DNA from 3 places in the Mesorhizobium sp. ISC11 genome. Region 1 is predicted to be linked to each of the others. Evidence: riboswitches for the same ligand, from Rfam matches in the RefSeq annotation. Region 1 holds a riboswitch; each other region holds the start of a gene.
What was found. Region 1 has a riboswitch for cobalamin ahead of RPF88_RS04860 (CbtB domain-containing protein). Riboswitches for the same ligand answer to the same signal wherever they lie in the genome.

Region 1 (10,424 bases):
GGCCACAAGATCAGACTTCAGAGCGCAGATACGACCGGCCTTCCGGCGCACTGGCGCCGATCGATCTTCGCAAAGCGTTTCGACAAAATCGGGAGAGCAATCCAGAAATCGAGCAATGCTCTTCGCTCCCCAAAGGACATCGCCCTTCAGGGTCTCGGGGATTGCATTGACGGCCGCCACGGCTGCGCCCCTCATTGGTGGAACGCCCGCGCAAAGGCGCGGACCGTCGCGAGGTCAATCGACCTCTCGCTGACAATCGCCGTCATCCTCAGAGACTTCGGCTGTATCGCCTCGATAGCGGCTAGGTCGCTGAGGTAGTCGCCGTCGTCTTCGTACTCTGGCGAGCGAGCAAACCGCCCCTCAAATGCGGCCCAAGGTTTTCGGTCTTTGTCAGCTTGCCACCAGTTTGCCGCAAGGCCGATGCGAACCGTTGGAAGCGGAACGCTAAGGCGGATCTCGCAATTCCCTAGACCTTGATCCTTGTCGGCCCGGCCGGCCATGAAGTCCGCTACCAGCGCGGCGAACCAGTCCAGCAAGGTACCGGAGGCAAGCGCACGGCATTCGGTCCAATGGGAGGGAACGCCATCCATTCTGCCCGGCATGTCGTGAATCGCGCTCGTCACAGCCACCGCTTCGTCAAGGTAGTCAGCCGACAGTCTGGCGAGGAGAAACGCCGCGATCTCCCGGGGCTCGAGTTGGTCGTAGGACCGGCCAGGCCGCTTCCGAGAAACCAGTCCGATAGCGGCCAAGCGTGTGTAGAGCTTTTGGTCGAACTGAGCGACATTCGGGAACAGCCGAGCGGCTTCCTCTTTTAGAATTTTGATGCTCATTCGCGTCGACCCATTTAAATCCGTCGAAGATTTATATAGGTCTCGCGGATTCGACCGTCAAGCGCAGACACAAGGAGTTGCGATCGACGGCCCTTCGCGGCACAAGATCAGGTGCGGGCGCGGCTACGGGTTTCTGCAATAGAATCAACGGACGATGTGCGGGCTATTTCTCTGCTAAGTCCTTTGCCCGCCTCAAAGTGCGACAATTCTCGACCGCACCATTCTCTTCCCATAATCCGATTTGTGCCGGTCTCGCCCGCTGCGGGCCGGACGCATTTCGTTGATATTCCCGCACTTTACGCCACTTTCTTTTTGAGCGTCGGATTCTCCAAAACCGGTTTCCCCTTTTGGGTCCGATGCTCTAGACCTGATTTGCACCTTTTCCGGGATTCTTGTGGCGGGAGGCGCTGGTGGAAGGCGAGCACGAACGGACGACCGGCGCCGGGGCCGCCGAGGACAACCACGCCGACATCTATGGCGAGGACGGCGCCGTGCTTTCGTCCTTCCTGGCGCGGATCGGCGCGGCGATCGCCGACCGCGACACGCTGACCCTCAAGCATGAAGTCGACGACCTGCACCAGTCGGAGCTCGGCGATCTGCTCGAGGCGCTGCATCCCGAACAGCGCCGCGCGCTGGTCGAACTCCTGGGCGCCGATTTCGACTTTTCCTCGCTGACGGAGGTCGACGAGGCGATCCGTATGGAGATCGTCGACAATCTGCCCAATGCGCAGATCGCGCAGGCGGTGCAGGAGCTCGATTCCGACGACGCCGTCTACATTCTCGAGGATCTCGACCAGGAAGACCAGGACGAGATCCTGTCGCAACTGCCGTTCACCGAGCGGATCAGGCTGCGCCGCTCGCTCGATTATCCCGAAGAGACGGCCGGCCGCCGCATGCAGACCGAGTTCGTCGCGGTTCCGCCGTTCTGGACGATCGGCCAGACCATCGACTACATGCGCGAGGACAACAATCTTCCCGAGCGCTTCAGCCAGATCTTCGTCATCGATCCGAGCTTCAAGCTGCTCGGCGCCATCGACCTCGACCAGATCCTGCGCACCAAGCGTTCGGTCAAGGTCGAGGAGGTGATGCACGAGACGCGGCACGCCATTCCGGCCACCATGGACCAGGAAGAGGCGGCGCGGGAATTCGAGCAGTACGATCTTTTGTCGGCCGCGGTCGTCGACGAGAACGAACGTCTGGTTGGCGTTCTGACCATCGACGATGTCGTCGACGTCATCCAGCAGGAGGCCGAGGAAGATCTGATGCGCATGGGCGGCGTCGGCGACGAAGAGCTTTCCGACAGCATCTTTTCGACCTCGCGCTCACGCGTTCCGTGGCTGCTGATCAACCTTCTGACCGCGTTCCTGGCGGCGTCGGTGATCAGCCTGTTCGACCGCACGATCGAACACATCGTGGCACTGGCGGTGCTGATGCCGATCGTCGCGGGCATGGGCGGCAATGCCGGCTCGCAAACCATGACCGTCACCGTGCGGGCGTTGGCGACCAGGGATCTCGACATCTACAATGCCGGCCGCATCATTCGCCGCGAGATGGGTGTCGGCTTCATCAACGGCATCGTCTTCGCCATCCTGATCGGCATCGTCGCGGCAGCCTGGTTCCGTGATCCCAATCTGGGCGGGATCATCGCGGCGGCGATGATCATCAACATGTTCGTGGCCGCCCTGGCCGGCATCCTGATCCCGCTGCTGCTCGATCGTTTCAAGGTCGATCCGGCGGTCGCTTCGGCGGTCTTCGTCACCACGGTTACCGACGTCGTCGGTTTCTTTGCATTTCTCGGCATTGCCACGTGGTGGTTCGGCGTGCCCTGAAGGCATGCCTTTTGGCTCAATTGACTTTTACGTAAATGCCGTGCGAGGCTCGCGCGGGGCGCCATGTCGATTCCGGCATGGCATGGGTTTTGGTTCGGGACAGAAGGGTGACGCCGCCATGGCGATCGCCCCGGTGTTTCGGCGTGTGGGAGTGGCAATGCGAGAATATTATTCGATCACCGAGTTGACCCGCGAGTTCGACGTGTCGACGCGGACGCTGCGCTTTTACGAGGACGAAGGGCTGGTGCAGCCGGTGCGGCGCGGCCGCACGCGGCTGTTTCGCCCCTCCGACCGGCAGCTCATTCGCCAGATCATGCGCGGCAAAAGGCTTGGCTTCTCGATCAACGAGATTCGCGAAATCATCCAGATGTACAAGGAGCCGCCCGGCGAAGTCGGCCAGCTCAACCTGATGATCAAGCGCATCGAGGAAAAGCGCGAGGATCTCCGGCAGAAACGCCGCGACCTCGAGGAGACGCTGGCTGAACTCGACCAGGCCGAGGAGTCTTGTGTGGAGCGGCTGGTGGAGCTTGGCGTGAATACGTAGGCAGAGAGTTTGAGGGACAGCGCCCCCCTCTCTCCTGCCGGACATCTCCCCCACGAGGGGGGGAGATTGGCCGCTTGAAAGCCAGCTCAAATCCAGCGGCGCACGCGTTTGGCGTAGTCGCGGTATTTCTTGCCGAATTTTGCTGCCAGCACCTTTTCCTCGCCTTCGATCGCCACCTTCTGCGTGGCATAGGCGGCGATGAACGCCAGTGGCAGGAACCACACGATGCCCGAGACAAAGGCGACGCCGATCAACAGCAGCGTGTTGGCCAGATACATCGGATTGCGGGTGACGCCGAAGGGACCCGTGGTGACCAGGTGATCGGGTACAGCGTTGGGGTTGAGCGTGGTCTTGGCCCGGATCATGGTGCGGATCGCGGTGAACCAGAGTGCGGCGACGGCAAACAGCGCCACCCAGCCGGCCGCGAACAGGATATCGCCCAGCAGGTCGCCGATCCAGGGCAGGGGATAGAGCAGGCCCAGTGCGATGCTGACGGCGATGGCGGCGATGTAGATCAGCGGCGGCCACGGTATGAGCCCCGGCTTCGGTTGGTTCTCGGTCATTCGGCCCCTCCCTCCATCAACTTGCTGTCGGTCTTGGCGGTGCACATGCCGGCGAGATCGGACAAATGCGCTTTCCACTCCGCAGTCTGATCGTTGTTGTAGAGCCTATCAAGCGTGGACTCGCCCTCGAGCGTATCGAGCATGCAGACACAGTAGCTCGTACAGAACTCGGTGTCGCGCGACTGCTCGCAGGACAGCTGGCAGGTTTTGAGGAAATTCACCTGCGGGGTTTCGACCTGCGCCGGCATGATCTGCGAGAACAGCCAGACGCAGCCGATCAGCAGCGGCTGGTGGATCAAATAGAAAGCCAGGCTGTGCCGGCCGATGAAGACCAGCGGGTTGGCCAAGCGACCGGGCGCCAGATTGGCAAGCCTGGCAAGCAGGCCGGCACCTGCCGCGAGTTTCGTCACCGCGATGCCCGCAAGTACGGCGCCGAACCACGGAAACAGCGGAACGTAGTCGTTGGAGCGCGGATTGGTCGCCGACAGGCCGACCCACCACAGCCATGGGTGATCGAAGGCCTCGAAGCGCAGATAGACGGGGGCGGCGATAACGAGCGCGGCGACGACAAGCGTCAGCAGCGCCGGCAGGCGCAGGAAGGCGAGACCGAGCAGGCTGGCCAGCGCGATCTCGTGCAAGATGCCGAAGAAGATGAAGCCGTCCGGAGTGGCTATGCGGGTGACGACCGAAATCGCGATCGCGGCTCCGGCGACCATGGCGAACCGCTTCCAGAAGCCGTTCCAGCGGATTTGTCGGCCGTGGGCGAGATACAGGCTGACGCCGACCAGGAACAGGAAGGTCGAGGCGATGCAGCGCGCGTAAATCTTCCACCAGCCGAAGGCGGTCAGGCCGGGATCGGTGTAGCCGAAGAACTCCAGATCCCAGGTGAAATGGTAGCTTGCCATGGCGATCAGCGCGATGCCGCGCACGATGTCGATGGCGACGATGCGCTTTGGTCGATCCTGAACGGGCGCGGTCGGCGTTTGGATGCTCATGGTCTCGCATTCTGATTCAGCCCCGCTGGAGGACTATCACGGTTGCCCAGGACAAAAGAAGACCGGCAACCCTGCCGATAACGCCGGATCAGCCGCGGCATTGGGCCAGTGCCGGAAAGCCTTTGGCCGGCTTCGCTTTTGCCGGATGCACGTCGGTTTTCTCTTATTGGCGCTGAGGTCGCCACGGCAGATTTGACCCGGTGAATCTGCTTCGGGGAAGCAATGTCCACCCATGTGCGCCATCCGATCTGGCTACCGGCCCTCAAGGCCGCGGACGCGCGCACCTTCGCTTCGCTCTATGCGGTCGAATCCTTCGCCCGCGCCACGGTGTCGAGCGTCATCCCGATCCAGGCTTACGAGATCCTGCACAACGAGCAGATCGTCTCGATCCTCTACACCGTCGTGGCGATGCTCGGCCTGTCGGTGACATTGTTCATGCCGATGCTGATCCGCCGTTTCGCCCGGCGCTGGGTCTACACGGCGGGCGCCTGCCTGCTGGCCATCGGCTCGCTGTTCTTCGTCACCGACACGCTTGCCGGGCAACTGGCCGGCATGCTGTGCCGGGTGATGGGAGCCAGCGCGCTGTCGATCACGCTCAACCTCTACATCATGGACCACATCCGCAAGACCGACTTCATGCAGGCCGAATCGCTGCGCATGGCGTGGTCGATGCTGGCCTGGACCGGTGGGCCGACGCTCGGCATCTTCCTCTACACGCGCTTCGGCGTCTATGCCGCGCATGGCGCGGTGGCCGTGTTCGCGTTAGCGCTGCTGGCATTGTTCTGGACCTACCGGCTCGGCGACAACCCGTCGATCCGTCCCGGCAAGACGCGACCAGCCAATCCGCTCGCCAATATCGGCCGCTTCATCGCCCAGCCCAGGCTCAGGCTGGCCTGGCTGATCGCGTTTGGGCGCTCCTGTTTCTGGACGACGTTCTTCGTCTATGGGCCGCTGTTCATGGTCATTACGGGTGAGGGCAAGCTGGCCGGCGGCCTGCTGGTTTCGGCCGGCAACGCGCTTTTGTTCATGGCGATTTTCTGGGGCAAGGCGGGAAAGCGCTTTGGCGGCCGCAGGACCATGACATTTGCCTATTTCGCCATGTCGGTCGCGCTTCTGGAGGCGGGCTTCGTCGGCGAAACCGTGCCGCTGCTCACCGGCGCCTTCTTGCTCTGCGGCGCCTTCTTCACCATTGCGCTCGATGCGCTCGGCTCGACCGCCTTCATGCGCTCGGTGCGCTCCTATGAAAGATCGCAGATGGCGGCGGTCTATCGCACCTATCTCGACTTTTCCGAGCTGACGCCGCCGCTGGTCTATTCGGTGGTGCTGGCCTTCTTCGGCCTGGGCTCGGTGTTCGTCACGCTTGGCCTGCTGGCGGCGGTCTGCGGCTTCGTGACGTGGCGCTATCTGCCGAAATCGCTTTGACCTTCATGGCGCATTCGCAACGGTCGCCGGCGGAATTTGGTTTGCCGGACGCGAGGATTCTGCCTATAGTCGCCGGTGTCGCCGGTTCCATTTTGGAGCCAAGAGGGAATGCGGTAAGGGCGGATTTCGCCCAATGCCGTGGCTGCCCCCGCAACTGTGTGCGGTAGTCCTCTCCATATGCCACTGAAGATTTTTCTTCGGGAAGGTGGGGAAGGACGCTGATCCGTGAGCCAGGAGACCTGCCGGCGACAGGAAACTGACTTCGATGCCCTCGGGTGGAGGGCGAAAGGACAAGACATGACTACCGCTTCCGTCTCCCTCGGCGCTTCCGTCTCCTCGCAGTCGCGCTTCATGCAGCTCGCGCTTGCCGCGCTGCTCGGCATTTTCGTGATGGGCTTTGTCGGCTTCTCGCATATCGATGCGGTCCACAATGCGGCTCACGACTATCGCCATTCGATGGCATTTCCCTGCCACTGACGAGGGGCTGACATCATGAACCTGTTTCGCAACGTCGTGTTCATCGCGGCGATCGCAGGGCTCGTGGCCGGCGTCGTTCTTGCCTGCATGCAGGCCTATGCGACCGTGCCGCTGATCCTGAAGGCGGAAGTCTACGAACAGGCGGGCGGCGGGCATCACCATGACCATGCCGCTCCGGCAGCAGCGAATAGCAATGCCATGAGCGCAGCCGCTCCGGCCCCTGCCGAAGCGACTGCTGCGGCGGAAGACGAGGGCTGGGCGCCGGCAGACGGTTTCGAGCGTTTCGCCTTCAGCGTGCTTGCCAACATCGTCACCGGCATCGGCTTCGGGTTGATCCTGGTCGCGGTTTCCGAATTCGCCGGCGGCATCGGTGGTTGGCGCCAGGGCGTGTTCTGGGGCCTGGCCGGCTTTGCCGTGTTCACGCTGGCACCGGGCCTCGGCCTGCCGCCGGAACTGCCGGCCATGCCGGCCGCCGATCTCACCCAGCGCCAGATCTGGTGGTGGGCAACGGTGGCGGCAACCGCTGCCGGTCTCGGCCTGATCGCGTTCCGCAAGTCGCTGCCGCTGGCGATCCTTGCCGTCCTTTTGATCGTCGCACCGCATGTTGTCGGGGCACCGCAGCCCGACAGTTACGAGACGGCGATTCCGGAAGGGCTGCATCACCAGTTCGTGGTGGCGGTGACCGTGACCAATCTGGTGTTCTGGCTGGTGCTCGGCGCGGTTGTCGGCGTGGTGCGCGGCCGCTTCACCGGCACCGCGACCAGCCTGCGCGACAGCTTTGCCTGATCGCAAGACACTGACCTTCCTCATCGGCGGTGCGCGCTCCGGCAAGAGCGCGCACGCCGAAATTTTGGCGACCGCCTTGCCGCCGCCCTGGACCTATATCGCCACGGCGCAAGCCTATGATGACGAGATGCGTGAGCGCATCGCGTTGCACCGGTCGCGGCGCGGCGAAGGCTGGACGACCATCGACGCACCGCTCGATCTCGCGGGCGCGCTTGCCGCCTTGCCGGACGATCGGCCGGTGCTTGTCGACTGCCTGACGCTGTGGCTGACCAACCATATGCTGGCCGAACACGATCTGGACCTTGAATGCCGGCGATTGGCGGAGGTGTTGTCGCGGCCGCGCGGCCCCTGGTTCGTGGTGTCCAATGAAGTCGGACAAGGCATCGTGCCGGACAATGCACTGGCGCGCCGGTTTCGCGATGCCGCCGGCCGGCTCAACCAGCAGGTCGCGGCGATTGCCGATACGGTGCTGCTGATGGTGGCGGGGCTGCCGCTCAAGGTGAAATGATATGACCGATATCGACAATAAGGATGAAGAGCGCCACCGCGCCAAGATGGCCAAGCGCAAGGCGGTGCAGGATGCCGAGGTGGCGAGCAAGACGGTCGAGAAGGGATTGCTGATCGTCAACACCGGCCCGGGCAAAGGCAAGACCACGGCCGCCTTCGGGCTGGCGCTGCGGATGCTCGGCTACGGCAAGCGCGTCGGTGTCGTCCAGTTCATCAAGGGCAAGTGGCACACCGGCGAGAAGGACGCCTTCGCCGCCTTCGGCGACCGTGTCGTGTGGCACGCGATGGGCGAGGGGTTCACCTGGGAAACCCAGGATCTGAAGCGCGACATCGCTGCCGCCGAAGCCGCCTGGGCCAAGGTGCTCGAACTGATGGCCGATCCGTCGATCAGCCTGCTGGTGCTCGACGAATTGAACATTGCGCTGCGCTACGACTATCTCGATCTCGACAGAGTGGTTGGCGCGCTAAAAGCGCGGCGCGAGGGCCTGCATGTCGTTGTCACCGGCCGCAACGCCAAGCCGGCGCTGGTCGAGGCCGCAGACCTCGTCACCGAAATGGGCGTGACCAAGCATCATTTTTCCGCCGGCGTGAAAGCGCAGCAGGGGATCGAGTTCTGAGTGTTCCTCAACCTCCCCAGACGGGGGAGGGTGAGGTTAGGTCACAACGATGACAACGACCGAAACCAACCCGAACAGAGCGATCAGCAGATAGTCGGCGACGCGATAGAGTTTCAGCGCCTGCCTGATGTCGAGGCTGTCGGCTTCACGCCGCCCACCTTCGCCCATGAAGACGTCGTCGACCAGCACGCCGCCATAGAAGCGCGGGCCGGCGAGCGCCAGGCCGAGCGCACCGGCCATCGCCGCTTCCGGCCAGCCGGCATTGGGCGAGCGGTGTTTTTTCGCGTCGCGCCGCACCGCATGCCAGGCTTTTTTCGCATCAGCGCCTTTGACGAAGAACGCCGCCAGCACGATCAGAAGCGCCGTCAGCCGCGACGCCGGCAGGTTGATCCAGTCGTCGAACCGCGCCGCCGCCCAGCCGAACGCCTCGTGGCGCGGGGTGCGGTGGCCGATCATCGAATCGGCGGTGTTGGCGGCCTTGTAGGCGGCGCCGCCGGCCAGGCCGCCGACGCCGGTCCAGAAGGCAGGGGCGACGATGCCGTCGGAAAAATTCTCGGCCAGGCTCTCGATCGCCGCGCGGCAGACACCGGCCCGGTCGAGCGTTTCAGGGTCGCGACCGACGATCCGCGAAACGGCAAGGCGGGCCAAGGCGAGGCCGCCGGTGTCGAGGGCGTCAGCCACCGCCTCGACATGCTCATAGAGGCTCTTCTGCGACAGCAGCGACGTTGCCAGAAGGGCCGTGATGACCAAGCCCATGGGAACGAACCAGAACAGGATCTGTACGCCCAGGCCGACTATCGCCGGCACCAGCACGATGACCAGCAGCGCCTGGACACCGCGCTTGCGACGCAGCGCGTCGGGATCAGTGGCGCGGTTGAGCCTGCGGTCGAGAAAGGATATCAGCCTGCCGAACCACGTCACCGGATGGCCGATGGCGCGAAACAGCCAGTCGGGGTAACCGAGGGCGAATTCGACGACCAATGACAGGAAAGCGATCAGGACTGACATGAAGCTTCTTAATGGGGCGGTTGTGGACCATGGTGGAAGTCTTGGCCGCGCGAGGGTGCTTTTCCCCAACGCCCTGCTGCCTTTCGTCGACCTCTCGACCGGTATCAATCCGCACTCCTACCCGCTTTTCGACCTGCCCGCCACCTCGCTGTCGCGGTTGCCGGAAGCCGCGCGCACACGCGACCTGACAGAGATCGCGGCCAGCACCTACGGCGCGCCGTCGCCAGCCAACGTCGTGGGGGCGCCGGGCACGCAGATCCTGTTGCCGCGCGTTGCGTCGCTCATTTCGCCCGGCAAGGCGCTGGTGCTGGGTCCGACCTACGCCGAACATGCCCGCGCTGCCGCGATCGCCGGGCATCAGGTGACCGAGGTCGATAATTTCGAAGCGTTGGCGGACGCCGACCTCGTCATCATCGTCAATCCGAACAATCCGGATGGACGTGTCATAGAGCGCGACCGGTTGCTGGCTCTGGCCGCCGGATTGCGCGCCAAGGGCGGACTGCTGGTCGTCGACGAGGCGTTCATGGATGTCGGCCCGCGTCAGCACAGCCTCGCGGGCGATGTCGGTCAGGGCGGCCTCGTCGTGCTGCGCTCGTTCGGCAAGTTCTTTGGCCTGGCCGGGCTGCGGCTCGGCTTTGCACTTTCCGATACTGCGACGGTCGACCGGCTGGATACGCAGTTCGGACCATGGGCCGTCGCCGGCCCGGCGCTGGAATATGGCGTCCGCGCGCTTGCCGACATCGGGTGGCAGGACGTGATGCGGGCGTCGTTGGCCGGTGAATCGGCGCGTCTCGATGCGCTTTTCGGCCGCTTCGGCGTTCCTGTTGCGGGCGGAACCACACTGTA
Region 2 (10,424 bases), 2.0 Mb from region 1:
CAGGCCTCTATGTCATGCCGCTGCAGCGGATGTGGCGGCAGATCGCCAGACATTTCCGCGCCGACAAGCCCGAGCCACAGCAATCGCCGCAGGGGGGCAAGCCATGAACGGACCGGCCGTGTTTCGGATGCAGCAAGCGCACCGGATCGAAATTGCAACCTCGCCAGAGCGACTGGCAGAAATCGCGCCCGCCTGGGCAGCGCTCTGGCAACGCGCCGGCGGCCTCGTTTTCCAGCATCCCGACTGGATCTCGGCCTGGTGGCACACCACACCGCATCAGGACCGCCGCGGCCTCAGGATCGGCCTGGTCTGGAGCGGCGAGCGCCTCGAGGCGGTCATTGCGCTCGCGACCTTCTGGCGCTCGGGCATCCGTATGCTGGAATGGGCGGCGAAGGATCACTGCGACTATGGCGATGTCCTGCTTGCTCCCGATGCAGAGCCACAGATCCTGCCGCAACTCTGGCAACATATCCTCGACGATAGCGGCTTCGATCTTGCGTATCTCAATCGGCTGTTGCCCGATGCTCGATTCCGGACCCTGCTTGGTCCCGCCGCCCCAGGCCAGGGCAGCATCTTGCAGCCGAGCCACCGCAGCGAGGTCAGCTACCGAGTTTCCAGCGCCGGACAACGCGGCGCACAATGGTTTGAAAGCCAGTCGAAGAAAACCCGGCAAAACTATCGCCGTGGTTACAAATTCATGGAGGAAGGCGGCGCGCTGCGTTTCCGCCTGATGGATGCGCACGAAGCCCGCGAGCCGGTGCTGGAACGCGTCGCCGCGCTGAAACGGCTATGGCTCGCAAAACACGGCCGCGTTTCGGACCTGTTCGACGAAGGTTCCCCCGCGCTGCCGGCACTGATCTCCGTTCTGGCCGGGCTTGGGTTGCTGCGCATCTTCGTGCTCGAACGCGAAGACGAGATCATCGCCATATCGATCAATTTCGAGCAGCATGGAACCATGATGGCTTTCGTCACCACCTATGATCCGGCCTTCGAACGGGCCTCGCCGGGCATGGTCTTGATGATGGATTACATCCAGTGGTCGTTCGACAGGGGCTTGACCACGATCGATTTTCTCTGCGGCGGCGAGGATTTCAAGCGCCGCTTTGCGACGCATTCGGTGATCTTGTCGTCAGTGGTGGGTGGACGAAACCTGCGCGGACGCCTTGCCGCCCTGGCAGACCGCGCCCGCCACGCGGCGCAATCCTGGCGCCCCGAGAAACCGGCGCAACAAGCGGAGCTGGTGGCGGCGGAGTAGCAGTGCCGACGCCTTTAGATCACCCGCACAGCGGCAAAGCACGATGAAACGATCGGGCAATCCCGATCAGGGCTTGCTGGTCTCTAGCTCAGAATACGCTTCGCGAAACCGGGCGCTCGACGGCCGGAGACAACCCATCCGCACGCCCTCCCGACGCTTGCTCGCGTGAAGGCTCGATGGCAACCGCAGGTGCGGGAACGGGGGCCGGCAGAACCACCAGTTGCGGCACCTGCTTGAAGGAAAAGCCGCCGCGGATGTCGCCCATCTTGCCGGCGACGATGCCCATGGCCGCCTTTTCGAGGCTGCGATCATAGCGCGTTTCGGCTGTGGCCGGCGCGACGATGACGGCGCAAAGCGCTGCGCCGCACAGAAGCGTTTTCATTGTTGCTGTCTCCCTGCCTGATCACGATCTAGCAGGGCGCCGTTGAAAAACGGCCAAGAGACACGGTAAGCAAAGCGCCAAACGGCAGCGTAAACAACGCGTTAAGAACGTTGGCCGGCAAACTGATTCAAGTCACTGAGACTTTGATTCAGGCGCGCTGGGCGCGAACCGTATGCCCGAGCGCGACGAACACGGTGCGCACGATGCCGGCAGCATCGAGCCCGGCATCGGCATACATCTTTTCCGGCTTGGCGTGGTCGGTAAACACGTCGGGCAGCACCAGCGGGCGCACCTTCAGGCCGCTTTCCAGCAGGCCTTCATGGGCGAGGAACTGCAGCACATGGCTGGCGAAGCCGCCGACGGCGCCCTCCTCCACCGTCACCAGAACCTCATGCGAGCGGGCCAGCCGCCGGATCAGATCCTCGTCGAGCGGCTTGGCGAAACGGGCGTCGGCGACCGTGGTGGAGAGCCCGGCAGCCCCTAGCTCCTCGGCGGCGATCAGGCAATCCTGCAGCCGTGTGCCGAAGGACAGCAATGCTACCTTGGTGCCCTCCCTGACGATGCGGCCCTTGCCGACTTCGAGCACGGAGCCACGCTCCGGCATGTCGACGCCAACGCCATTGCCGCGCGGATAGCGAAAGGCGATCGGGCCGTCATCATAGCTTGCCGCGGTGCGTACCATGTGGCGCAGCTCCGCCTCGTCGGCCGCCGCCATCACCACGAAGCCCGGCAGTGTCGCCAGGAAGGTGGTGTCGAAGGCGCCGCAATGGGTGGCGCCATCGGCGCCGACGAAGCCGGCGCGGTCGATGGGAAAGCGCACCGGTAATTTCTGGATGGCGACGTCGTGGACGACCTGGTCGTAGGCGCGCTGCAGGAAGGTGGAATAGATGGCCGCGAACGGCTTGTAGCCTTCGGTGGCGAGGCCGGCGGCGAAGGTCACCGCGTGCTGTTCGGCGATGCCGACATCGAAGGTCCTCGACGGGAACGCTTCGCCGAACAGGTCGAGGCCGGTACCGCTCGGCATGGCTGCGGTGACGGCGACGATGCGGTCGTCCTCGCGGCCCTCCTGGACCAGGCTTTCGGCGAACACCTTGGTGTAGGCCGGTGCGTTGGCCGGCGCCTTGGCCTGCGCGCCGGTGATGACGTCGAACTTGTTGACGCCGTGATATTTGTCGGCGGCGGCTTCCGCCGGCGCATAGCCCTTGCCCTTCTGGGTGACGACATGGATGAGCACCGGGCCTTCGCCATTGTCTCGGACATTTTTCAGGACCGGGATCAGATGCTCCAGATTGTGGCCGTCGATCGGGCCGATGTGATAGAAGCCGAGTTCCTCGAACAGCGTGCCGCCGGTGACGTAGCCGCGTGCATGCTCGACCGCCCTTGTGATCGCACGATCCGCCCGCTTGCCGAGATAAGATGTCAGTTTTTTGCCGAAATCGCGCAGGCCGATATAGGCCTTGCCGGAGGCCAGCCGCGCCAGATAGGCGCTCATGGCGCCGGTTGGCGGCGCGATCGACATGTCGTTGTCGTTGAGAATGACGATCAGCCGTGCATCGAGCGCGCCGGCATTGTTCATCGCCTCGTAGGCCATGCCGGCAGACATGGCGCCGTCGCCGATGACGGCGATGACATTGTTGCGGCCGCCGGAGAGATCGCGGGCCGCGGCCATGCCGAGGCCGGCCGATATCGATGTCGAGGAGTGGGCAGCGCCGAAGGGATCGTACTCGCTCTCGGCGCGGCGGGTGAAGCCGGACAGGCCGCCTTCCTGGCGCAGCGTGCGGATACGGTCGCGGCGGCCGGTCAGGATCTTGTGCGGATAGGCCTGGTGGCCGACATCCCAGATCAGCCGATCATCGGGGGTGTTGAAGACATAGTGCAGCGCCACTGTCAGCTCGACCACGCCAAGGCCGGCGCCCAGATGACCACCCGTGCGGGATACCGCGTCGACCAGCTCGGCGCGAAGCTCGGACGCCAGTTGCGGCAGCTCACTCTCGGCAAGCATGCGCAGGTCGGCCGGGATGCGGGCCTTGTCGAGAAGCGGCGTATGCGGCGTTGCGTTCACGGTGCTCAGGCTTTCGGTTGATGGGCGAAATAGGCCGCCGGCCGGCGAAAGTAAATGCGTGTCAGTGACGCGGATCAGACTGTGGTCTTTTGCTTCTATGCAGGTCGTTTCCCCAAAACCGGGCCACTTTGGGCGACAGGCATCAGCTTTCCGGCAGCGGAATGAACTCTTCCTCGTCTCCTGGAACGATGTCGAAGCGGCCTGTCTTCCATTCCTCTTTCGCCTGTTCGATACGCTCTTTCGACGACGAGACGAAATTCCACCAGATGTAACGCTTCGAACCAAGAGAGGCGCCGCCGAACAGCATGAAATGCGCCCCGGTCTGCGACGACACGACGATCTCGTCACCGGGACGGAAGACCAGCAGCCGTTCGGCTGGGAACACATCGCCCGAAATCGAGACCTCGCCTTCCAGCGTGTAAATGGCGCGCTCTTCCGCATCGGCAGGGATTTTCACGCTGGCGCCGGGCGCCAGGCGCAGGTCGGCGTAGAGCGTCTCCGAATCGGCCCTGACCGGGGACCGTAATCCTTGGAAATCGCCGATGATGAGGCGCCCGTTGACGCCTTCGGCATCAATCTCGGGAAGCCTGAGCGCTCCTGTGTTCTCGAACACAGGAGCCACCTCTTCCTTGTCGTCCGGCAGCGCCAGCCATGTCTGCAGGCCGGATACCGACATCGGCGCGCCACGCAGTTCCTCCGGCGTACGCTCCGAATGGACGATGCCGCGGCCGGCGGTCATCAAATTCACGTCGCCGGGCTGAATGACCATTTCGGTGCCGAGGGAGTCGCGGTGCCGGATCTTGCCGTCGAACAGATAGGTGACCGTCGACAGTCCGATATGCGGATGCGGACGGACGTCCAGCGCCTGGCCGGCCCGCAGGATCGCGGGACCCATGCGGTCGAAGAAGATGAACGGACCGACCAACCGCCTTTTTGCCGTTGGCAGGGCACGGCGCACCTGAAAACCACCGATGTCCTTGGCGTTCGGAATGACCATCAATTCGATCTGATCGCTGGCGAACGCATCGCCCACCTCAGGGTCTTTCCCGGGGAAGAAGCTCATGGACTCTCCTTGTCGGTGGTCGAAGGCCGCCTGGCCGCATCAGGCAAAGCGGATGGCCGCCTTTGCCCGCAGCTTGGCCGCCACCTCTTCGCGATTGCGCGGATGCTGATGGGTTTCCAGGGAATCGAGCAGTTCGCGCGCCGAGGCCGCGATGGCGTCGACGGCATGATCGAAGGCGTGCTGGTTCTGCTTCGAGGGTCGCGTCGTTCCGCTCAGCTTGCGGACGAACTGAAGGGCCGCGTCGCGCACCTCGTCATTGGTTGCCGGCGGATCAAAATTGAACAGGGTCTTGATGTTTCTGCACATCGCTTCCGTATCTCCTCTTGTCCTTGAGCTGTTTCAATCGCAACGAGTTATATCCTCGATCATGATCATGTCCAAAAACCGGTGAGGCGAGGCCATCGTTCGGACCGGCCTCAATCCGCGTCGAGCGGCTCCGTTCCAACCGGCTTGCCGTCGCGCGACAGCCTGATCTTCTCGACCTTGTCCTCGGCGGCCTTCAGCAGCCGGTCGCAATGCGCCTTCAGCGCCTCGCCACGTTCATAGATCCTGATCGACTGGTCGAGCGGCACGTCGCCACGCTCCAGATCATCGACGATCTTCTCCAGCGCATCGAGTGCCTGCTCGAAGCTCATCGCCTTGACGTCTTCGTTGGTCTCACCAGCCATCGTTCATCCTTTCATCAGTCGCCCGACATGGGCGGCGACCGAAAATGCCAATCCCTGCAGATCGTAGCCGCCCTCGAGCAGGCTGACGAGCCGGTTGCCGCTGTGGCGTGCCGCGCGCTGCATCAGCTGGCCGGTCGCCCAATCGAAATCATCCTCGGTCAGATTGATCTCGGCCAGCGGATCGCGGTGGTGCGCGTCGAACCCGGCCGAAATGATGATCAGGTCGGGCGCGAAATTGTCGAGCGCGGGCAGGACGCGCGACAGGAAGGCATCGCGAAACACTTCGCTGCCGGTCTGCGGCGCCAGCGGTGCGTTGACGATGTTGCCGGCGCCCGTTTCGGTCTTCGCTCCGGTGCCGGGATAAAGCGGCATCTGGTGTGTCGAGCAATAGAGCACCGAGGGATCGTCCCAGAAAATATCCTGCGTGCCATTGCCGTGATGCACGTCCCAGTCGACGATGGCAACGCGCTCGACACCGTGTTTCTTCTGCGCATAACGCGCCGCGATCGCCGCCGTGTTGAACAGGCAGAAGCCCATGGCCGTGGTCTTTTCGGCATGATGGCCGGGCGGCCGGGCGGCGACGAAGACGTTGTCGGCGCGGCCCGAAAAGACATCATCGACGGCGGCGTTGGCGGCGCCGATCGCGGTGATCGCCGCTTGCCAGCTCTTCGGACTGGCAGTGGTGTCGGCATCGATGCGGGCAATCCCCTCGTCGGGAATGGCGGCGCGCACGCGGGCGACGAAATCGGCGGGATGCGCGTAGAGGATGGTGGCCTCGTCGCCTTCCGGCGCCTGGATACGATCGAGCCCGGCAAAGGCTTCCTCATCGAGCACGCGCTCGATGGCACGCAGGCGGTCGGGCCGCTCGGGATGTCCGGGCGGCGTGAGATGCTCGAGGAAGATCGGATGCGTGTAGAGACGGGTGGTCATCGTCCTAATCTAGTGACCCGGATCGACAAAGGCCATGCACGGGCGGCCGATGACTGGGGAAAATCGCGCCTGCGTCCATTCGTGTCGCCGCAGGCATTGGCCTCGCCGGCGCTTCGGCGTAAAGTCCTTGGCACTGCCTGGTGCCCGCCGCAAGCGGGAGAATCGGGAACACGGTTGAATTCCGTGGCGTGCCCAACGCTGTGAGGGGGACCGCGCCGGTAAATGCCACTGTCGATGACGGGAAGGCACCGGACGCGGGTTGATCCCAAGCCAGAAGACCGGCCTGGCAGGCATCGTCATCCGCATGGTCGGGCGGGTGGCATCAGAGCGACGTGCGTCCATTTGGACGCACAAAGTACGCTCTGACCGTTTTGAATCTGCAATCGCAAGGGGACAAGCGATGCCGGAACATATGACCGCTGCCATTGACGATGGATTCGACCAGAATGCGCGCGATGCGGTCTATCGCGCCATGTTCACGCGGCGCGACGTGCGCAGCCATTTCCTGCCCACCGCGATCGATGACGACGTGCTGGCGCGGCTGCTGCTTGCCGCCCATCACGCGCCATCGGTCGGCTTCATGCAGCCATGGAATTTCATTGTCATTCGCGATGCCGGACGACGAGCGGAGGTGCGCGACCTGTTCCTGGCCGCGCGCGAGCAGGAACTGCCGGCGATCGAGGCGGAAAAACAGGCGCTGTACCGCAAGCTCAAGCTGGAAGGCATCTGCGAGAGCGCGCTCAACATCTGCATCACTTGCGACCGGCAGCGCTCGAAGGGTTCGCCGCTGGGACGCTGGCACAATCCGGAGATGGATCTCTACAGCACCGTCTGCGCGGTGCAGAATTTCTGGCTGGCCGCGCGTGCCGAGGGCGTTGGCGTCGGCTGGGTGAGCATCATCGAGGCTGAGGCGCTGAAGCGGCTGTTGGCCATTCCGGATCACGTAACGCCAATCGCCTATCTCTGCGTCGGCCGTGTTTCCGAGTTCGCTTCCAAACCGGACCTTGAAACGCATGGTTGGGGACGGCGGCTGCCGCTGCCGGAACTGATCATGAGCGAGACGTTTTCCGGGCAAGGCGAGACACAGCTCAAGTCCACCGTGGCGCGCCTCAACACCGTTTCTGCCTCACCAGACACCACCTGCCCGGCCGATCAGGGTGTGGCGCCGGCCGTACCCCAGCGCGAACCGCCGAAGGAGGCGAGCGCCTTGTCCTTGAGCTCCCTGAACTTCGACGACGCCTCGGCCAACCGGGCGTCCCAGGCCGGATCCGGCACCTGGCCCGCGATGGTCTTGAAATAGACCTGCATCAGGCAAGCGATGGCGAAAGGCTCGATGAAGGCCGCCTTGAATGCCCAGGCGAAGACGATGGCGAGCACGAAGGCCCAGCCGGCGAGCTGGCCGGGCATCAGGAACAGAATGGCGCCGGCAGGCGCCAGCATCATCAGAAAGATGACGAACGACACGCCCCACATGATGACCGCCAGCCAGACGGCGTTCTTGACCATGACCTTGCCGTTCTGGGCATAGAGCACGACGCCTTGGCGCGCCGTCTCGAAGGGTGAGGCTGAATTGATGCGGATGTTGTAACCGAGGATGATCTCGTCGACATAGGTCAGCGACAGGCGGATCACCGTGTTGATGAAGGAGACCAGGCCGCTCAGGCCCGGTATCGGCAGGAAGGCGGCGATACCGCCGAGCAGGCCGGTGATGGCGCGGATGGCACCCTTGACGAGCTGGTCGACGACGAAAAGGATATTGGCCTCGGCAAAACGCTGGGTGACGACATCCCTGGCGTAGGCGATCTGGTCCTGACCGCCGGGAATGTCGCGGCCGTCGATCAGATGAACCATGACGGCGATGTGGCCGGCCTTGACGATATAGAGGATGTATTCGCGGATCCAGTAGACCGCGATCGAGACGATGCCAAACCCGACCACGCCGCCCCACAGGGCAAAGGACATGGGCCCGTCGGGATCGGTGGAGATATGGCCGACGCCATAGCCGACCGAGGCACCGGTGCCGGTCGCCATGATGTAGGCCAGCGTGATGCCGAAATAGACGATCATACGAAAGACGATGAACGGCCAGGTCCGCATCATGATGGACACCGACCGGCCGATCTCGAAATCCCACATGTGCCCCTCCGCCTCAGAGATGGTGGAAGAGGATGAACTCAACCCGGCGATTGTCAATTGCCGGCCCTGGCACCACAGGGCGACGAATTCTGGGCAACGGTTTTCTTTCGCAGCCTTTCGCCGGCGCATTGTCTGACGGAGCATCAAACGAAAAACCCGCCTGTGCGGCGGGTCACCGGCGCAAATCAGCACCATGGACGAATATGTACCTTAGCTGAGGGCAGGTGTCAAGAAAAAATTCCTATCGGGAACAGCTGCCGGCACGAAAAGCTCCGGTGGGAACTTCAATTCGACTGCGGATCCGGCTTCTTGAGCAGGCCTTCGAGCAGTTGCTTGAACGCCGTCACCACCTTCTTGGACGTCGCTTCGGGGTCGTCCGAATTGGCGATCCGTTGCGCTGCCTGGCTGCTCGCTCCGTTGATCAGTCGCGAGGCCGTCTCGGGGTCGAGGCTCGAGACAACGACCCCCTCCTCCTGCAGCGCGGTCAGATGGTCGGTCATTGACACGATGCACGCACTGGCATTCGGCCATTGCGCTGGATCCCCCAGCACGGCCGGGCCATCCCGGAACATGATGCGCTGGATTTCCGGCTCCAGCGCCATCTCGATATAGGTCGAGCACTCGTCGACGAAATGCTGCCAGCGGGTCGGCGCTCTCGACGCGACCTCATTGATGCGCGCCGCCATTTCGCCGTCGATCTGGGCTATGACCGCCTGCAGCAGCCCCTTCTTGTCGCCGAAATGATGATAGAGCGCGCCGCGCGTCAGCCCGGCCGAAGCGGTGAAATCATCCATCGAGGCTTCCGCATAGCCTGTTGTGCCGAAGGCATGGCGGGCCGCCGCGATCAGCTTTGCGCGCGTCTCGGCGATCATCTCCTTGCGGGGTCTGTGCATGGCTTCTGGCCCTATTCACATACGTAACGTATGCCAATTGACATACGCGGCGTATGCTCTATTTAACAATCATACGCTTCGTATGTAATTGCCGAATCGTCCTTTGTCGAGGAACCACCCATGCAAAATCCCTATGCGGAAATCTTTCGTGCCCCCGGAACCAAGGGCTTTGCGGCCGCCGGATTCATGGCGCGCCTGCCGATCGCCATGGCGCCCATCGGCATCGTGGCGATGCTGTCGCAGACGCGTGGCGAATACTGGCTGGCCGGAGCCGTCTCGGCAACATACGCGCTGGCCAACGCTTTCGTTGCGCCGCAGATATCCAGACTGGTGGACCGCCTGGGCCAGACACGGATCGTCGTGCCCACCACCATCATCGCGGTGCTGGCTTTCGCCGTCCTGATAGCGGCGGCCAACCAGGACTGGCCGGTGTGGACGCTGTTCGTGTCGGCCTTACTGGCCGCGGCCATGCCAAGCATGCCGGCGATGGTGCGGGCGCGCTGGACAGAGATTTTCCGCGGACGGCCGCAGATGAACACCGCATTCGCCTTCGAGTCCGCGGCCGATGAACTGGTCTATATCGCCGGGGCATCGCTATCGGTCGGTCTCAGTGCTGCCCTGTTCCCGGAAGCCGGCGTTCTGGTGAGCACATTATTTCTCGCATTCGGATCAGCGGCCTTCATCCTGCAACGCTCGACGGAGCCGCAAGTGCGGCCGGTGGACCATGGCTCAAGCGGCTCGGCGATCCGCCTGCGGCCGGTTCAGATCATCACCTTCGCCCTGATCTTCATCGGCGCGACCTTCGCGACGACGGAAGTCAGCACCGTGGCGATCACCAAGGAGCTTGGCCAGCCCGGCGCCGCCAGCCTTGTCATCGGCGTTTATGCGCTGGGATCGTTCGTGCTCGGCATCATCGTCGGCGCGCTCAGCCTGAAGGCGCCGCTGCAACGCCAGTTGGCCATCGCAGTCGCCCTCGTCGCGCTCGGCACGCTGTTGCCGCTCACCGCCGACACCGTGCCACTGCTGGCGCTGACC
Region 3 (10,424 bases), 3.3 Mb from region 1:
CCGCGCCATCGTGCGCAATCCGAAGGTGTTCCTGTTCGACGAGCCGCTTTCGAACCTCGACGCCGCGCTGCGCGTCGCCACCCGCATCGAGATCGCCAAGCTCAAGGAATCGATGCCCAACACGACCATGATCTACGTTACCCACGACCAGGTCGAGGCGATGACGCTGGCCGACCGCATCGTGGTGCTCAAGGACGGCCATATCGAGCAGGTCGGCACGCCGATGGACCTCTACAAGAAGCCCGGCAATCTGTTCGTTGCCCAGTTCATCGGCTCGCCGGCCATGAACATCCTGCCGGCGACCATCGAAAAGACCGGAAACCCGACCGTCGTCAGCCATGTCGGCGGACGCAAGGCGACCGTGCCGATTGCGACGCCGGCTTCGGCAAAGGGCGCTGCGGTGAGCTTTGGCGTGCGGCCGGAGGACCTGATCATCGCCAGCGGCGCGGACTATCTGTTCGAGGGGACGGTCGACTATGTCGAGCAACTCGGCGAGGTGCAGCTTGTCTATGTCGACATCGGCCGCGCCGATCTGCCGCTGGTGACCAAGCTGCCCGGCAATGTCGAGGTCAAGCGCGGCTCGACATTGCGGCTGAGCGCCAATGGCGAGGACCTGCATATCTTCGACGCGGATGGACGTTCTTTCGCGTTGCATGAAGTGGAAGCAAAGGCGGCTTAACCGCAATTACCGTGTCAGGCACAAAAAGAGCGGCGGGCCGGGCCCGCCGCTCTTTGACTTGGAGATCGACTTCGGTTGTTAGTTGTTGCCGAAGAGGTTGCGGTCGGCACCTTGCGGAGCAGACTTCTGGGTGGTGTCACCCGACGAGTTCAGCAGCTTGTAAACCGGCGAACCGGTGTTGCGTACCGAAGAGGTGCGCGTGCTGTCGACCGAAGTCGTGGCGGCAGGCTGATTGGCACCATTGGAGCCAAAGTTGTCGCTGCCGGCGAAGGCACTGCCGGTGATGGCCAGAACGGCGGCGGCAGCAATAAGGATCTTGTTCATTTTAGTCTCCCGAATTCTGGATTTCGCCAGGACGGCAGACACAGCTGCCGTCGGTTGCGAAATTGGTTGTTAGCGACCGAAGAGGTTACGGTCGCTGCCCTGAGCGGGCGTCTGGGCAGCCGGTTCCGAGGTCTTGGTGGAAGCCGTGTACGACTGGTCCACAGCGGCGGCAGGCTGGTTGGGGCCGTTCGAACCGTAGTTGTCGCTGCCCGCGAAAGCGCTGCCGGTGATGGCCAGAACGGCGGCGGCAGCAATGAGGATCTTGTTCATCTTGAATACTCCTGAATGTCTGGATTTCGCCACGGCGGCGGGCGAGCCCGCCGTCGACCGGGAAACTGGGAATCGGCTGTTAGTTGTTGCCGAAGAGGTTGCGGTCAGCACCCTGGGCAGGCGCCTGAGCAGCCGGTTCCGACTTCTTGGTCGAAGCGGTGTACGAGCTGTCGACAGCAGTGGCTGCCGCGGCGTTGGAACCGTAGTGGTCGCTACCAGCGAAGGCGCTGCCGGAAATGGCCAGAAGGGCTGCGGCAGTGAGAATGATCTTTTTCATTTTTGGTACTCCAGTATCGTCTTTTTTCCGTCCGTCTAGCGGCGTGTCTTGGAAATGAAATCGCGTCGTTCGGACAGCCCCGATGTGGGAGGGCAAGGTCCTCTTTTCCAATCACGAAGTTGTTCCGTGTGGACCATGAATCCACACCTTGAAATTGTGCCAATGGAATCTAGGGATGCATTTTTCTTCTTCATATCAGTGTGTTAGGTGTAGCCACCTGATGGATCACTGACTGTTTCAGAGGCCCAGCGTTCACACCGTCCTGCACGCACCGTCAACAGAAACGAACCGTTCGGTTCGATTTTAGGGCGAGCTAATAGTCACTTTTCGAAACCATTAACCTTTTTTGACCCCCGCGAAGGGTCGGATTCGGGAAGATCGCAGCCGGCAAATGGCCGCCCGGGAGGTGAGATCTCGGCCCACGACGATCTGCAGTAGCGTTTCGCATGCCGTGTCGCGCCGCATGGATACGATGTCGTTTTCATGCCGACGGCGCGCCCGCGATCGTGGTTAGATCATACCATCTCAGGTGCCGCTTCGTGACGACGAGGCGGAGAATTGGGAAGCCGGTCAGAATCCGGCGCTGCCCCCGCAACGGTGGTGGAGTTCAAGTCGCAACGGGAGACCACTGGGCAACCGCCTGGGAAGGTGTCGCGATGGTCCGCAAGGACAACTCCAGAGCCCGGAAACCAGCCCGAGATTTTTAGACTCGACTGATCGCGGTGGGCGGTCAAGAGGTGGATAGCGCATGTCCGGCACACAGCCGGCCTGCGTTTCAATCCTTCCTCCGTCACCACCAGTTCAGTCCTTAGGAACGAGGACAGGACATGGATATCCGCAACGACATGCTGAGGCTCCTGAAGGGGCGCCGGCAAGGCTTTTCGCTGGAGCAGCCCTTCTACACCGATCCGGACTACTTCAAGCTCGACATGGAGCTGATCTGGTATCGCGACTGGCTGTTCATCGGCCATGATTGCGAACTGCCGAAGCCGGGCAGCTACATCACCGTGCAGGTCGGCGACTATCCGGTCGTCCTTGTCCGCGACCAGCACGGCAAGATCAACGCCTTCCACAATTCCTGCCGCCATCGCGGCAGCCGCGTGTGCAACACGGAGAAGGGTACCGCGGCAAAGCTCGTCTGCCCGTATCATCAGTGGACCTACGAGCTGGACGGCCGCCTGCTGTTTGCCCGCCAGATGGCCGACGGTTTCGACAAGAGTGATTTCGGCCTGAAGCCGGTCGCCTGCGAGAGCGTCGGCGGCTACATCTTCATCTGCCTGGCCAAGGAACCGGCAGATTTCGCGCCGATGCGGGCGATGATCGAACCCTATCTTTTGCCGCACCGGCTGCGTGAAGCAAAGATCGCCTTCGAGAGCACGATCGTCGAGAAGGGCAACTGGAAGCTGGTCTGGGAAAACAACCGCGAGTGCTACCACTGCGCCGCCAATCATCCCGAGTTGTGCAAGACCTTCCCCGAGGCTCCAACCGTAACCGGCGTCCATGGCGCCGACAGCGACCCTGAAATGGTCGCACACTGGGCCAGATGCGAGGCATCAGGCTTGCCGAGCAAATTCCGCATCGATCCGGCAGGGCAGTACCGCGCCACCCGCGCGCCCTTGCTGCGCGATGCCGTCAGCTACACCATGACGGGAAAACGGGCGGTCCAGAAGAACCTGTCCGACAGCGTTTCAACCGACCGCATCGGCTCCTTGCTGCTCTATCACTATCCGACGACCTGGAACCATATCCTCGGCGACCACGCCGTTACCTTCCGCGTGCTGCCGATCAGTGCCACGGAAACCGCGGTGACCACGAAATGGCTCGTCCACAAGGATGCGGTCGAAGGCGTCGACTACGACCTCGCTGAGCTCACCCATGTCTGGACCGAGACCAACGACCAGGACCGCCGCATCGTCGAGGAAAACGCCTTCGGCATCCTGTCGCCTGCCTATGAACCAGGCCCCTATTCGGAGCTGCATGAGGGCGGCGTGATCCAGTTCGTCGAGTGGTACGCGTCGTTCATCGGGCCGCGCCTTGCCGAAGGCGGCCGGCCGGCCCTGCGCAGCGTCGCCTAGCCAGGGGATAAGAGGATGAATGCGATGACGGACCTTGGCCTCTATCGCCATCTCGACCAGATGACGCCCTGGAACGACAGGCTGCAGGTGCTGGAAGTGATCGGCGTCAGCGACGAAGCGCCTGACGTGAAGACCTTCACCTTCCGCTCCGACAACCAGACCTGGTTCCGCTACAAACCGGGGCAGTTCGTGACTCTGGAACTGCCGACATCGGACGGGCCGCTGATGCGCACCTACACGCTGTCGTCCTCGCCGTCGCGGCCGTTCTCGATCGCGGTGACGGTGAAGGCGCAGGCGGGCAGCACCGGTACGCGCTGGATGTTCGACCATCTGACGCCCGGTTCGCACGTCAAGGCCTATGGGCCGACTGGCGACTTCTCGCTGCACAGCCACCCGGCGGCCAAATACCTGTTCATTTCGGCCGGCTCCGGCGTGACGCCTATGATGTCGATGCTGCGCTGGCTGAACGACTGCGCGCCATGGACCGATGTCGGCTTCGTCAACTGCGCGCGCCGCCCGGAAGAGATCATTTTCCGCAAGGAGCTCGAACTGCTCGGCAGCCGCATGCCTGGGCTGTCGCTCGGCTTCATGATCGAGGAGCGGTCGAGCCGCGAGGGCTGGTTCGGCCATATGGGCCGCATCGACGCGATCCGGCTGCCATTGCTGGCGCCCGATTTCCGCGAGCGCGAGATTTTCTGCTGCGGCCCCGATCCTTTCATGCGCGCCGTGCGCGGCATGCTGGACGCAGCCGGCTTCGACATGGCGAAATACCATCAGGAAAGCTTTGCCGCGCCTGCCGTGGAGGAGATCCCGGCGCCGTTCTCGCCGCCGGCGGAAGACGGCGCCGCTAACACCGTGGAGGCCGTGACACCGATCCGGTTCTCGCATTCCGATGTCGATGCCGAATGCGTCGCCGGCCAGACCGTGCTGCAGACGGCACGCGCCTCGGGGGTGCGGATTCCCGCCGCCTGCGAGTTCGGCCTGTGCGGCACCTGCAAGGTGAGGAAGGTCGCGGGCGACGTCGAGATGAGCCACAATGGCGGCATCCTCGATCACGAAATCGAGGACGGCTTTATCCTCGCCTGTTGCTCGAAGCCGCTTTCGGCGCTTGAAATCGAGGCGTGACCGGCAGGCACGGTCAGAGACTGTCCATGCCCGCGCGGCCTGCAGCTGCGCTCACCCGGGCCTACGCCATCTTGCCAAAAACCTTGCAAATGGTTAGACGCCTGCAACGGTGGGGTTGACCGTAGGGCCCGAAGATCATCTCCGCGGCCTGCTTCGGCGGGGAGCAAACATGCGACAATCCGGCGTATATGCCATTGCCAGCAAGGATATCGTCTTTGAATCCTTCGATGGCGAAGCCGTCGTTCTCGACCTGACCACCGGTAAATATTTCGGCTTCTCTGATTCAGGCAGCAGGCTTTGGGATGCACTGTCGTCCGGCGTGCCTGCCTCCGAACTGGTCGGCGCCGCGACCGGAATTGGCGCCCTCGATGCCGCCGCGATTGACGGCTTTGTTTCACAATTGCTGGAATTCGGTTTGCTGGCGGCCGTAACCGATGGCGTGGCAAGACCGGTTCCCAGTGAATTGCTGGCTCAGCTCGCCGCTGCCGGCGAGCCCCTCAAGGTCGACATCCATGACGACCTTGCCGACCTCATTGTCGTCGATCCCATCCACGAGGTCGAGGAGCCCCTCGGCTGGCCCGCGGTGAAGCAGGCCAACTGAGGCGCCCGCCAGGCTCTCGTTGCCGGACAGATCCGGAACAGGCAGACCATGCCAAACGTCACTCTCGAAAACCTGACTGACTACGCACGTCATGTCCTGGCGCAAGCGCAGAGCAGCGCCGCGCATTATCCACTGACCTGCAAGGTGGGCTTGCCGCATCTGGAGTTGACCGCGCATGTGAGTGCCGGCGCGTTGGCGGATGCCCTCGCTCATGGCTTTGTCACGGCTCCGGACAACCGAGCGCCTGCCGACATCTGCCGCATCTTCGTCGCACATCCCGGCATTGACGGCATCGCGGCACCGGCCAGATGGGGCCAAGGACCCTTCACGCAGCATGGCTTCGCCACCAGGCTGGCGGAAGCCGGATTGCGCGGCAACCATTTCCACGACCTGGATTTCTGGCAGTTCTATGATCCGCAACGTCGCGTTGGCGTGCAATTGATGGCCTCGGCCGATGCCTTTCCACCCTGGGAGCCGGGAGCGCCGCTGCGCCCCTTCTTCCATTGGGAATATGCGGCACGTGGCATGCGGCTGGCCCATGCGGGGACGCTCGGCACCAAAGGCAGGGGCGTACTGCTGGCCGGCGCGGGCGGCGCCGGGAAATCCGGGACCGTCGCCGCCGGCCTCCTCCACGGACTGGACAGCGTCGGCGACGATTATGTGCTGGTCGACCTCTCCAACGGCGTGACTGCCCGCCCGTTGTTTTCAACACTCAAGCAGGATCCCCAGGGATTCGCGCGACTTGGGCTGAAGCACCGGCTGAAGGCGCACGGTCCGCTCAACTGGCAAGGCAAGCATGCTTTTCACATTGTCGACATTGCGCCACGGCCGGTGCCCGAAACTCTGGACATCGTTGCGCTGCTGGTGCCACATATCGGCGGAGGCGGGGCAAGTTCGATCGTGCCGGTGTCGCGCAGGGATGCCATGATTGCCTTGGCGCCGTCCGGCATAGCGCAGATGCCGGGCGAGCGGGAGAGCGGCTTTCGCTTCTTCAGCGACCTGACCCGCCTGCTGCCGTGCTATCGTCTGTCGCTGGGGACGCAGCCACAGGAGATAGCCGGCACGATTGCGGACTTTCTTGTGCGGGGCGCTTCGTGAAACTGAGCGTGATAATGCCCGTCTACAACCGTGAGCGCTATGTCGTTTCGGCATTGCGCTCGCTGGTGCGGCAGCGGGACGCCGCCGATCTCGACATCATCGTCATCGACGATGGCTCGACCGACGGCTCTGCTGAGGCCGTACGCTCGATGATGCGCGAAAACCCCTGCATCCGACTCTTCCAGCAATCGAACATGGGCGTGGCCAGGGCGCGCAACGCCGGGCTGCGGCAACTGCCGCCGGATGCGGAGTTCGTGTCATTCCTGGATTCTGACGACATCTCGCTGGCCGGACGGTTCAAGGCCGATCTCGCCCGCTTCGAGGCTACCTCCGGGCTTGAGCTAACCTATTCGCTGATGACGCTGGTCGACCGGATCGACGACGAGAAGCTCGAGCCGGAGGCGGACTGCTGTACCATGACGCTTCGCGGAATTTCGCTGAGCACCGCTCTCTTCAGTCGAACGCTTGTCGATCGCATCGGCCATTTCGACGAGGACTTTGAGCAGTCCGAGGACACGGATTATCTGTTGCGAGTCTTCGAAACCGGTCCGCGCTACGAATTGCCGAACACCGTCGCGATCTACTACCGACGCCACGCCGGAAATGTCACCAAGGAACATAGCGGCAGGGTCCGCAACCACTTGCGTGCAATCCACAAGTCGATGCGGCGGCGCAAGGCCGATCCGTCACGGCGAGAGGTCCAGGGCATCTTCGAATTGAAGAGTCCCGCCGATTGGCGGATGCCATGATGCTCGACACAATCGGCTCGGATCAGCCAAGCCCGCAACGCTGCTGGAGACGCCGATGAGGCTGAGCGTCATCATGCCGGTCTACAATCGCGAACAATTCGTTGGCCTGGCGCTGCGCTCGTTGCTCAGGCAGCGCGAAGACATCGATCTCGACATCATCGTCATCGACGACGGGTCGACCGATGGCTCGGCAGCCGTCGTACGGTCGTTAATCGACGAGGCCCCATGCATTCGTCTTTTCCAGCAGATCAATGGCGGGGTCACCAAGGCGCGCAATGCCGGGCTGAAGCAGTTGCTGCCGCAGACGCGTCTGGTGTCGTTTCTCGATTCGGACGACATCTCCCCGATAGGCCGCTTCAAGGCGGATCTCGCCTGCTTCGAAGAGGATCCTGGCCTCGATCTGACCTATTCGCGCATGACGCTGATAGACAAGATAGATGGCGAGACACTGGAACCGGCCGCCGACAGCCACTCCATCACCGTGCGAGGAATCCACCTGTCCGCCGGGATCTTCGCGCGAGACCTCATCGAGCGCACCGGTGGTTTCGACGAGGATTTCAAACAGGCCGAGGACACCGACTATCTGTTGCGTATCTTTGAGAGCCAGGCAAAATACGTTATGCCCGATACGGTGGCTCTCTATTACAGGCGTCATCCCGGCAACATGACCAAGGAAGCCGATGTGCCCTTTCGCGAGTTCATGCGCGCCATTCACAAGTCGATGAAGCGTCGCCGGGCCGACCCCAGCTTGCGCCGGGTGGAGGGGATTTTCGACTTCAAGGATCTCGCGCAGTGGCGGTTCCTTTGATGGCAGGCTACGGCGTCGTCATTCCGGCTTTCAACGCGGCCGCCACCATAGGCGCTGCCCTGAACTCCGTTCTGGCCCAGACGGCAAAAGCGGAGGCCATCGTCGTGGTCGATGACGGTTCGACCGATGATACGGCCGCGGTGATCGATGCGATGAACTTGCCGGTGACGGTGCTGCGACAGGACAATACCGGACCCGGCAGCGCAACGACCCGTGGCATTGCGGCACTCTCGACGCCGCTCATCGCGACGCTCGATGCCGACGATTTGTGGTTGGCGGACAAGATCGAAAAGCAGCTGGCCTATCTCGACCGTCATCCCGGGACAGCGGGCGTCTTTACGCATTGGCGGACGTTTCGCGGCGACAGCCCCGATTTGCCCGATGCGGCCAGTGGAGCGGGCTGGTCGCGCACGACGATGATGATCCGCCAGGAGGTGGTGCAGAGCGTCGGTCCCATCATCGACCCACCAGGCGGTCGCGGCGAGATGATCGACTGGATCGCCCGGGTTCGTGAGGCAGGCTTTGTACTTGCCATGCTCGACGACGTGCTTGCATTGCGCCGCATCCGTCCGGGCAGCCTTTCCTACGGCCGCGATCCGGCACGCGACCGGGGCTATATCCAGGTCGCAAGGCTCGCCATGCAGCGGCGGGCCCAGAACAAGGCGGGCTCCAGTTGAACGCCAGGCCTGTTCGCCGCATCAGCCGCCGCTTCCCGGACTATGGCTGGTCGTGGCCCACTGGCCAGTTGGACCTGTTGCTGAAGGCGGCGCTGCTCTCCGATGAGGACGCAGCCGCTGCCTGCGCCGCGCGCTGGCTCGACGAGAACGACATCGACCTCGTCTCGTTTCGAGAACATCGTCTGCTCGCCGCCATCTCCGACAGGTTCGGCAGAAAACTGGCCGGGCATACCGCGCACCCGCGCCTCGTCGGCCTGCAGAAGATGCTGTGGACGCAGTCGCGCATGGCGATGCGCGAGGCCGAGCCGGCGCTGAAGGCGATGGCCGACGGCGGCGCCGACATCATGCTGATCAAGGGCGCCAGCCGCATTGCCTTGAACGCGTCGGCGCAGCGTGGTCGGGTGGCGCATGACATCGACATACTGGTGCGCCCGCGCGACATGGCTGCCGTCTTCGACATCTTGCGCGACCGCGACTGGCAGATCGCCTCGGGCGTCAGCGCGCAATATCTGCGAACCCGGTTGGCGTCGCTGCGGTCGATGAACTTCTTCAAGGGCCGTTTCGGCGACATCGACCTGCACCAGCTCGGCTATGATGGGTCGCAGACGAGCGCGGAAGACGACCTGGCGATCTGGCAACGGGCGGTCCCGGCACAATTCAGCGGCGTCGCGGTCTTCGTGCCATCGCCGGCCGATCGCATGGCACTGGCCATCGCCCATGGCGGCCTCGACGCCCACACCCACAGCGACTGGCTTGTCGACTGCGCGGTCGCCATCCATGCCGAAGACGTCGATTGGGGGATGTTCCTCGACATCGTCGGAAGACGCGGCCTGGCGGTTCCAGCGGCGGTGGCGTTATCCTATCTGGCGTTCGAGATTGGCATTCCGGTGCCGGAACGGACAATGGCCAGAATCTTCGAGATGGCCGACCGGGCTGGCCTGTCGCGTTGGTCGTCGGTTCTGCAAGCCAAGCCGCGCACGGATTTCGGCGGCCTGGTCTGGCTGTCGCGCGGCCTTGCCAAGCAGTTGCGCCTGAAGCGGAAGAAGGGCCGGTTGCAGCAGGAGCCGCCCGCCAAACCCTGGCGCGGGAGACCGGCCGCGGGCAAGCCGCAAGCCGCATCGGAGCCTCTGGTGTTTTCGCAGGCCATCGCCTGTCCGCAAACGACCGGCGACATGATGCTCGACATCACCGTCAGGATCGGCGTTCCGCCGGTCCGGCGCCGCATCGAAATGGAGATCAATGACGGTGGCGAGCATATCGCTCGCCTGCGTGCCGTGGCTATCAGCCGATCCGGCAGGGAACGCGTGCTGCATTTTCGCGGCAAGGTGACGCTCGACGGCGCGCGAGTTGCCTTGACGCTCGAGGCGCGACCATCGCGACAGTTTCGCGAGTGGAACGACGCGGCCACGGTGGCCGCCTATGGCGCCTTGCCTTTCCAGTTGCTGTCGGCGGGTTTCTTGCCGATCGGCTGAAGGCGAATCCGACGAACCTTTCTCGCAAGGCGGCGTCCGCTCAAACTCCGTAGCGTTCGGTGCGGATAATTTCGGCTGCAACGCCGGCATCGATCAGCGCCTGGGCTGCCGCGGAAACGAAGGCATTGGAGCCGCAGACGAAGGCGAGACCGGGCGGCTCGGGCAGCCGCGCCATGGCTTGCGCCATCATCGCGACGTCCACCCGCCGCGCATAGTCGGCCGGGCGGCGTGCGGCTTCGCGGGTCAGTGTCAGCACCAGCTCGAAGCCG

Region 2: another riboswitch for cobalamin. It lies ahead of bluB (5,6-dimethylbenzimidazole synthase); the one in region 1 lies ahead of RPF88_RS04860 (CbtB domain-containing protein).
Region 3: another riboswitch for cobalamin. It lies ahead of RPF88_RS20535 (aromatic ring-hydroxylating oxygenase subunit alpha); the one in region 1 lies ahead of RPF88_RS04860 (CbtB domain-containing protein).

What each region holds. Positions count from the first base shown of each region.
Region 1 covers NZ_JAVSPW010000001.1:957,753-968,176, forward strand. Annotated here, with positions in the region: gene RPF88_RS04830 (hypothetical protein) at 192-830, opposite strand; gene mgtE (magnesium transporter) at 1,241-2,659, shown strand; gene RPF88_RS04840 (MerR family transcriptional regulator) at 2,817-3,203, shown strand; gene RPF88_RS04845 (methyltransferase family protein) at 3,290-3,766, opposite strand; gene RPF88_RS04850 (heparan-alpha-glucosaminide N-acetyltransferase) at 3,763-4,761, opposite strand; gene RPF88_RS04855 (MFS transporter) at 4,984-6,183, shown strand; cobalamin riboswitch at 6,240-6,444, shown strand; gene RPF88_RS04860 (CbtB domain-containing protein) at 6,481-6,660, shown strand; gene RPF88_RS04865 (CbtA family protein) at 6,676-7,446, shown strand; gene cobU (bifunctional adenosylcobinamide kinase/adenosylcobinamide-phosphate guanylyltransferase) at 7,439-7,954, shown strand; gene cobO (cob(I)yrinic acid a,c-diamide adenosyltransferase) at 7,956-8,570, shown strand; gene cbiB (adenosylcobinamide-phosphate synthase CbiB) at 8,607-9,578, opposite strand; gene cobD (threonine-phosphate decarboxylase CobD) at 9,577-10,424, shown strand, end outside.
Region 2 covers NZ_JAVSPW010000001.1:2,963,873-2,974,296, forward strand. Annotated here, with positions in the region: gene RPF88_RS14725 (sterol desaturase family protein) at 1-107, shown strand, start outside; gene RPF88_RS14730 (GNAT family N-acetyltransferase) at 104-1,255, shown strand; gene RPF88_RS14735 (hypothetical protein) at 1,344-1,637, opposite strand; gene dxs (1-deoxy-D-xylulose-5-phosphate synthase) at 1,786-3,699, opposite strand; gene RPF88_RS14745 (pirin family protein) at 3,842-4,762, opposite strand; gene RPF88_RS14750 (DUF2277 domain-containing protein) at 4,802-5,068, opposite strand; gene RPF88_RS14755 (exodeoxyribonuclease VII small subunit) at 5,179-5,430, opposite strand; gene RPF88_RS14760 (histone deacetylase family protein) at 5,434-6,360, opposite strand; cobalamin riboswitch at 6,482-6,661, shown strand; partial or broken gene bluB (5,6-dimethylbenzimidazole synthase) at 6,773-7,390, shown strand; gene RPF88_RS14770 (hypothetical protein) at 7,513-8,496, opposite strand; gene RPF88_RS14775 (TetR/AcrR family transcriptional regulator) at 8,781-9,389, opposite strand; gene RPF88_RS14780 (MFS transporter) at 9,510-10,424, shown strand, end outside.
Region 3 covers NZ_JAVSPW010000001.1:4,234,610-4,245,033, forward strand. Annotated here, with positions in the region: gene RPF88_RS20515 (ABC transporter ATP-binding protein) at 1-679, shown strand, start outside; gene RPF88_RS20520 (DUF680 domain-containing protein) at 758-1,003, opposite strand; gene RPF88_RS20525 (DUF680 domain-containing protein) at 1,073-1,273, opposite strand; gene RPF88_RS20530 (DUF680 domain-containing protein) at 1,353-1,550, opposite strand; cobalamin riboswitch at 2,061-2,262, shown strand; gene RPF88_RS20535 (aromatic ring-hydroxylating oxygenase subunit alpha) at 2,378-3,625, shown strand; gene RPF88_RS20540 (hybrid-cluster NAD(P)-dependent oxidoreductase) at 3,650-4,750, shown strand; gene RPF88_RS20545 (PqqD family protein) at 4,920-5,351, shown strand; gene RPF88_RS20550 (serine kinase) at 5,400-6,449, shown strand; gene RPF88_RS20555 (glycosyltransferase family 2 protein) at 6,446-7,198, shown strand; gene RPF88_RS20560 (glycosyltransferase family 2 protein) at 7,254-8,006, shown strand; gene RPF88_RS20565 (glycosyltransferase family 2 protein) at 8,006-8,683, shown strand; gene RPF88_RS20570 (nucleotidyltransferase family protein) at 8,680-10,155, shown strand; gene RPF88_RS20575 (ferredoxin reductase) at 10,196-10,424, opposite strand, start outside.